Halotia branconii CENA392: one gene and its partner. The protein of the gene in region 1 interacts with the protein of each later gene in a pairwise test. Links are inferred from orthologs where the notes say so. Each region holds a gene or a part of one and is shown in the gene's direction. Other genes may lie near its edges.

What was found. The genes of interacting proteins can lie anywhere in the genome.
Region 2: the proteins of trhO (region 1) and rplL interact in binary tests that used the Escherichia coli proteins (3 or more experiments, as listed by UniProt). The link is inferred for Halotia branconii CENA392 from one-to-one orthologs.

Annotation. Positions count from the first base shown.
Region 1 is NZ_CP124543.1:1,561,135-1,564,577, reverse strand. What follows is about bases 180-3,169. They hold trhO (oxygen-dependent tRNA uridine(34) hydroxylase TrhO), read left to right. Parts: upstream 180-1,192; coding sequence 1,193-2,146; downstream 2,147-3,169. Other genes in these bases: QI031_RS06925 (class I SAM-dependent methyltransferase), read right to left, coding at 2,076-2,753; QI031_RS06940 (DUF938 domain-containing protein), read left to right, coding at 415-1,062; QI031_RS06945 (lysophospholipid acyltransferase family protein), read right to left, coding at 180-238. Also shown: more of QI031_RS06945, read right to left, coding at 1-179; treZ (malto-oligosyltrehalose trehalohydrolase), read left to right, coding at 3,301-3,443. UniProt on the Escherichia coli protein: Catalyzes oxygen-dependent 5-hydroxyuridine (ho5U) modification at position 34 in tRNAs, the first step in 5-carboxymethoxyuridine (cmo5U) biosynthesis.
Region 2 is NZ_CP124543.1:5,764,742-5,768,069, reverse strand. What follows is about bases 52-2,926. They hold rplL (50S ribosomal protein L7/L12), read left to right. Parts: upstream 52-1,228; coding sequence 1,229-1,624; downstream 1,625-2,926. Other genes in these bases: QI031_RS25485 (AI-2E family transporter), read left to right, coding at 2,531-2,926; QI031_RS25490 (lysophospholipid acyltransferase family protein), read left to right, coding at 1,760-2,398; rplJ (50S ribosomal protein L10), read left to right, coding at 585-1,148; rplA (50S ribosomal protein L1), read left to right, coding at 52-280. Outside these bases: more of rplA, read left to right, coding at 1-51; more of QI031_RS25485, read left to right, coding at 2,927-3,328. UniProt on the Escherichia coli protein: The binding site for several of the GTPase factors involved in protein synthesis (IF-2, EF-Tu, EF-G and RF3). Is thus essential for accurate translation.

The DNA of each region.
Region 1 (3,443 bases):
CTGGATGACGAAACGCAATTAAAAAGCGAATTTCATCAGCCTGGAATTGTTGATAAAGTTTGGCTAATATCTCAGCATTCTTGCCTTCAATATGAACAATACCAGCAGGTAGCCAAGGTCTAGTCCGGAATCTCAAGATAAAAGGCAGTAACCACCGCATAATCTGGAGTACAAACGGGTTAAATCGGGGAGTAATAAATTTTAGTGGTGGTTGAGTAGATTGAATCGATCTAGGCAAGTTGCTCTCCAGATTATTTTGCTACAAAGGATAAAATTTACCAAAGTTGCGATGCGATCGCCCCATTGATTCTGACACTTTTAAAAGTTAGCGTAGATAATTAAGGGCTTGTTGGTAGATATCAATTAATTAAGATTAAGACCGCACTGGCTCACCTGTTCCCCGTTCCCTGTTATATGAATACACCACAAGACGCACGACAATATGCACCCGCAACGCAGCGCAATCGTCAACCCATTATAGAGGTGCTTTTACAAGTACTGCCTGCAAGTGGCACTATTTTAGAAATAGCAAGTGGGACTGGTGAACATGCCGTATTTTTTGCCCCACGTCTGAGTCCTCGTAAATGGCTACCTTCTGACCAAAATCCTCAATTACGATCTAGTATTGCAGCTTGGGCTGAACAATTTCCCTGTGATAATTTGTATCCACCGCTGGAACTTGATGCTAGTATGCCAGCTTGGCCAGTAGAAAAAAGGGAAAACTTACCAGATTCGCCAATTGTGGCCATAGTCAACATTAATATGATTCACATTTCACCTTGGTCAGCTTGTTTGGGATTGATGGCGGGTGCTGGGCGGATTCTGCCTCCTAGTGGTATTCTTTATTTGTATGGGCCGTTCAAAAAAAATCAAGAACATACTGCACCGAGTAACGCAGCTTTTGACGAATCTTTACAAGCGCAAAATCCAGAGTGGGGTGTGCGTAACCTAGAAGACGTTGTAGCCGCAGCTGAAGCCCAAAACCTAGTTTTGCAAGCAACTTATCAAATGCCCGCCAATAATCTTTCAATAGTATTTCAACGTTCTAGTAGTGGAGATTAGCGGACTCGAACCGCTGACATCCTGCTTGCAAAGCAGGCGCTCTACCAACTGAGCTAAACCCCCAAAATTCAGTTATCAGTTATCAGCCGCCATTGTTATCGTAACTGAATATTGGGCGATCGCCAAAAGAATAATGCTAGAAAATACTCAAGTTGTTGCAGCTTTTTATAAATTTGTGAAGCTGCTAGATTTTACCCAAAAACAAGACAAACTGCTATCTTACTGCCTAGAGCAGGGTGTCAAGGGAACTATTTTGCTAGCAGCAGAAGGTATTAATGGTACAATTGCGGGTTCTCGGCAAGCAATTGATTCTGTTCTTGCTTTTTTACGTTCTGATTCTCGTTTAGCTGACCTAGAACACAAAGAATCATACACTGACACGCCACCATTTGAACGGATGAAGGTGCGTTTAAAATCAGAAATTGTCACTTTAGGGTTGCCTGAAGTTGATCCTAATAAGCAAGTTGGGACTTATGTCAATCCCCAAGAATGGAATGATTTAATTTCTGATCCAGAAGTCACCGTGATTGACACCCGCAACGATTATGAGGTAAATATCGGTACTTTTAAAAGGGCGCAAAATCCGCAAACTGAATCATTCCGGGAGTTTCCAGAATATGTCAGTAACCACCTTGACCCCAATCAACACAAAAAAGTTGCTTTGTTTTGTACTGGTGGGATTCGTTGTGAAAAAGCTTCATCTTTGATGCTTGCTCAAGGTTTTGCTGAAGTGTATCATCTCAAAGGTGGCATTCTCAAGTATTTGGAATCAGTCCCAGCCGCAGAGAGTTTATGGCAAGGTGAATGTTTTGTTTTTGATGAACGAGTCGCCGTCGGTCAGGGATTGACACTAGGAAGTCATGAGTTGTGCTTTTGTTGTGGCCGTCCGATTTCTGAGGAAGATAAAATATCTCCTAAGTATGAAGAAGGTATTTCTTGTACTTACTGCTTTGATAGTCTCACTGAAGATAAAAAAGTGCGTCAGCAGGAAAAATGGCGACAAATGCAGTTAGCTAATCAACGGATTCAGGACGTTTCCAAGCCAGAGTCAAACCATCCGCAATCGGCACTAAACTCAGATTAATTCGTTGGTCTTGATGCAGTTTTTCATTGAAAGCCCGAATGTTTTTGGTGCGATTGTTTTGTTCCTGGGGATCTGCAACTCTACCTGACCATAAGACATTATCGATCGCAATTAATCCTCCTGGACGCACTAGCAACAGCGATCGCTCATAATAGCCATCATAGTTACTTTTGTCGGCATCAATGAAGGCAAAATCAAAACTGTTCGCTGCTCCTGCTGCCAGTAAATTATCTAATGTTTCCATTGCTGGAGCAATGTGCAAGTCGATTTTATTTGCTACCCCTGCTTGCTGCCAATAACGACGAGCGATCGCTGTAAACTCTTCACTAACATCACAGGCTACCACTTTGCCGTCAGTCGGTAATGCCAATGCTACCACTAAAGAACTATAACCTGTAAATACACCTACTTCTAAAGTTTTTTTTGCTCCCATTAATTGCACTAACAATGCCATGAATTGTCCCTGTTCAGGAGCAATCTGCATATTACTCATGGGATGGTTAGCTGTTTCTTGCCTCAATTGCCTTAAAATATCTGCTTCTCGCAAAGAAGTAGATAGTAAATAATTATACAGTTGTGGCTCAATTAATGATTTGTGATTTGCCATTAGATTAAGTAGGTCGGTGTGAATATTTATAAAGATACGTCTTCTGGTGCTAGCGAATAGTCTGGTAGAACGACCATGATGCTAGCTGGTATGTTTGTAAACACTGGTATTGGGCATGGAGAAGAGGACAAGGGGCAGGGGGCAGGGCGCACACTTCGGCTACTTCGGCTACGCTCAGTGATCGGGGGATGAAGAAAAATTACCTCTTTCTCCCGTAAAGCCTGCGGCATAGCTACGCTTAGCGCGTAGCGTCTCCCCTTGGGAGAAGTTGCTCCACTTGGTGAGGAAGTTCAAGTCTTGGACGGCACTTCCGCGGCTGCCGGCAAACCCGTCCAACGGAGTGCCTCCGCTTCCCGTCGAGTTGAAACTTCCGTTCTCCGAAGGAGTTCTCGAAGAGTACCCAAAGGGGGAGACCCCAAGACCGCACTTCTCTCCTTGTCTCCCTGCTCCCTGCTCCCCTGCTTCTTCTGCTCCCTCCTCCTCTGCCTCTTGTTAACGGTTATGCCATGATCTCGCAAAATATATTATCTAATTTGGAGGAAACTACATGAAAATTGGCGCTCACTACTTAGGTAATGGAGAGTGCGAGTTTACAGTTTGGTCTCCAACCTTAAATAGCGTTGCTGTGCAAATTTTAACGCCAGAGCCGCAAGTCATTCCCCTCAAACCTCAAGCAGAGGGATACTGGCA
Region 2 (3,328 bases), 4.2 Mb from region 1 along the record:
ATTTGACGTAGCAAGTGCGATCGCAGAATTTAAAGCTGGTAAATTAGAATTTCGAGCTGATCGGACTGGTATTGTCCATGTTATGTTTGGGAAAGTATCCTTCTCGCCTGAAGATTTGTTAATCAACTTGAAGGCGTTGCAAGAAACAATTGACCGTAACCGTCCTTCAGGAGCTAAAGGTCGTTATTGGCGCACAGTATATGTGTCTGCCACTATGGGACCATCGATTAGTATCGATGTCAGCGCCCTACGGGATTTGAAACTGACCGAAGCAGCTTAACTTTAGTCACTAGTCAGTTGTCAATGGTCAGTGGCAAATAAAAAACAACTGACAACTGACAACTGACAACTAACAAAACAAAATAAATAAAGCCGGAGACAGCAGGTGCTAATTATTAGCTTAATTTCCTGCCTAGGTTAACGCTCTAATTGCCTACTACCTTTAAGGTATAAATGTGAGTCAGTAAAGAGTATTGCTGCTAAACCCCGGCTAAAATAGCTGGGGTTTGTTGTTTTAAGGTGGTCAGAACAAAACGTATTAAGTAGGGAAAATCGATGATTTTGCCCTTGGAGGTGAAACGAATATGGGTAGAACGTTAGAAAGTAAAAAAGAGATAGTTGCTGACCTCAAAGAAACTTTGAATGAGTCAACTTTGGCACTGGTCATTGACTATCAGGGGCTAACAGTTTCTCAAATCACTGACTTAAGGCAGCGACTGCGTCCTAGTGGTGCTGTTTGCAAAGTGACTAAAAACACCTTAATGGGCATTGCTATTGAAGGTGAGGAAAAATGGCAGCCGATGTCGGAATTGCTGCAAGGTGCTTCTGCCTTTTTGTTAGTTAAAGAGGATTTCTCGTCTGCAATTAAGGCTTACCAAGATTTCCAGAAAGCCACCAAGAAGACAGAACTTCGCGGCGGCGTTATGGAAGGCCGACTGCTCAAAGAAACAGATGTCAAAGCTCTAGGAGATTTGCCATCCAAGGAACAGCTCATCGCTCAAATTGCCGGAGCTATCAATGCTTTGGCTACGAAGATTGCTGTGGGTATCAACGAAGTTCCCGGTTCGCTGGCTCGTGCCTTACAGGCTAAGGCTGACAAAGAACAAGATGGTAGTGCTGAAAGTGCTACTGAAACTGTTGCTGAATAAATTTGCCAAGCCAAGATTTTATCTTGAAGTGAAACTGACCATAAATTGACAAAAAAAATCACATTACAGGAGTTATATCAATGTCTGCTGCAACCGATCAAATTTTAGAACAATTGAAAACTTTGTCTTTGTTGGAAGCATCTGAATTAGTTAAACAAATTGAAGAAGCTTTTGGCGTGAGTGCTGCTGCACCTGCTGGTGGCATGATGATGATGGCTCCTGGTGGTGGCGGTGCTGCGGCTGCTGAACCAGTAGAAGAAAAGACCGAATTTGATGTGATTTTAGAATCAGTTCCTGCTGATAAAAAGATTGCTGTACTGAAGATTGTCCGGGAAATCACTGGTTTAGGTCTCAAAGAAGCAAAAGATTTGGTGGAAGCTGCACCCAAGTCAGTTAAAGAAGCTCTTCCCAAGGATGCCGCTGAAGATGCGAAGAAACGCATCGAAGAAGCTGGTGGTAAAGTAACTGTGAAGTAGGTAAAACTTCATTCCCAGTTTTTGAAAAAGGAGCCTCATTGAGGCTTCTTTTGATTCATATACAGTAGAGAGCTTATTTGATTAAAAGTGCTGGCGATCGCTTATGCTAAATTCAGTTTTATTAAATTATTTTCTGTGAGTAGAAACCGCGAACCGTTTATTAGTCTGGCACTTTACCACGCCTTTAAATGGTCGGTTGTCAGCCCTACGCTTCATGCTTACTTCCGGGGAAAGATTTATGGGGTGGAAAATGTACCCCAATCTCAACCACTAGTAGTAGTGAGTAATCATGCTAGTTACTTTGACCCACCGATTGTCTCTAATTGTGTAGGGCGGCCAGTGGCATACATGGCCAAAGAAGAGTTATTTGAAATCCCAGTTTTAGCACAAGCAATTAAACTATATGGCGCTTACCCAGTCAGTAGGGGAAGCGCCGATCGCACTGCCATTCGTTCAGCTCTAGAATATCTCCATAATGGTTGGGCTGTAGGTGTTTTCTTACAAGGTACTCGTACCCCAGATGGTAGAGTTACAGACCCTAAAAGAGGCGCAGCATTGTTGGCAGCTAAGGCACAAGCACCTTTGTTACCAGTGAGTGTATGGGGAACTGAGAAAATTTTAGCAAAAGGTTCGGCAATACCCCGTGCAGTTCCTCTTACTATCAGAATTGGCAATGTGATTACTACTCCTAGTTCGACAAATAAAGAGGAACTGGAAGCGGTAACACAAAAATGTACAACAGTAATTAATGATATGCACGACTTAGGGCGATAAGGAAATATGCTTTAGGGGGGTAGCGATCGCCACTTGCCTTCTATAAAGTTGAAGATCAACTTACTTTAGCAATTCAGTAAAACTTTGTGCCTAAAAATCACATAGTACTTATCTACCTTTTTGAAATGTAATATGAGCGGCTTCAAAGCCAAGAATATTTGGAATCGGTTGAATAATTTGGCACTAGTCCGCTTTTTACTATTAGTTGCTTCTGGCTGGGCTATTGTTCAGCTTTTGGCTTACTTTGAAACGGTCATAGTTATTTTTACATTTGCCACAATTTTGGCTTTTTTACTCAGTTATCCTGTACAGTGGTTGCGGCGTTTTTTGCCCCGAAGCATAGCAGTAATTGTGGTTTTTTTGACTAGCGTCATCATTATCGGGAGCCTAATTATTACTGTGGGTTTAGGAGTTTTGTCTCAAGGACAACAATTAATTGATAGTATATCTACTTTTTTAAGCTCTTTAGCACCTTTATTAGAGCAATTAGAACAAATTTTTCAAAAACGTAATCTTCAGATAGACTTAAGTGTAATTGAAGAACAATTGCGAAATCAGGCTATATCTTCTTTAGTGACTGGTTTAGCTATTTTGCAACAATTTTTGACTAACTTTGTTACGTTTATTTTAATTTCAGTTGTGGCGTTTTTTATGTTATTGGATGGAGAAAAACTTTGGGGCTTCATCCTCCAAATAGTGCCAACGCAGCGCCGCGCTAGATTTACTCGTATACTTAGACGTAGTTTTTTAGGTTTTTTCCGTGGTCAATTGTTACTTACCTTATTTTTAACAACTTCGACTTTCTTAGTTTTCTTTTTATTAAAAGTACCTTTTGCTTTAATATTGTCTTTAATCGTTGGCATACTAGATATAATTCCAGGCATAGGAGCGACATTAGGAGTTAGTACAATCACTTTAGTAGTGTTATCT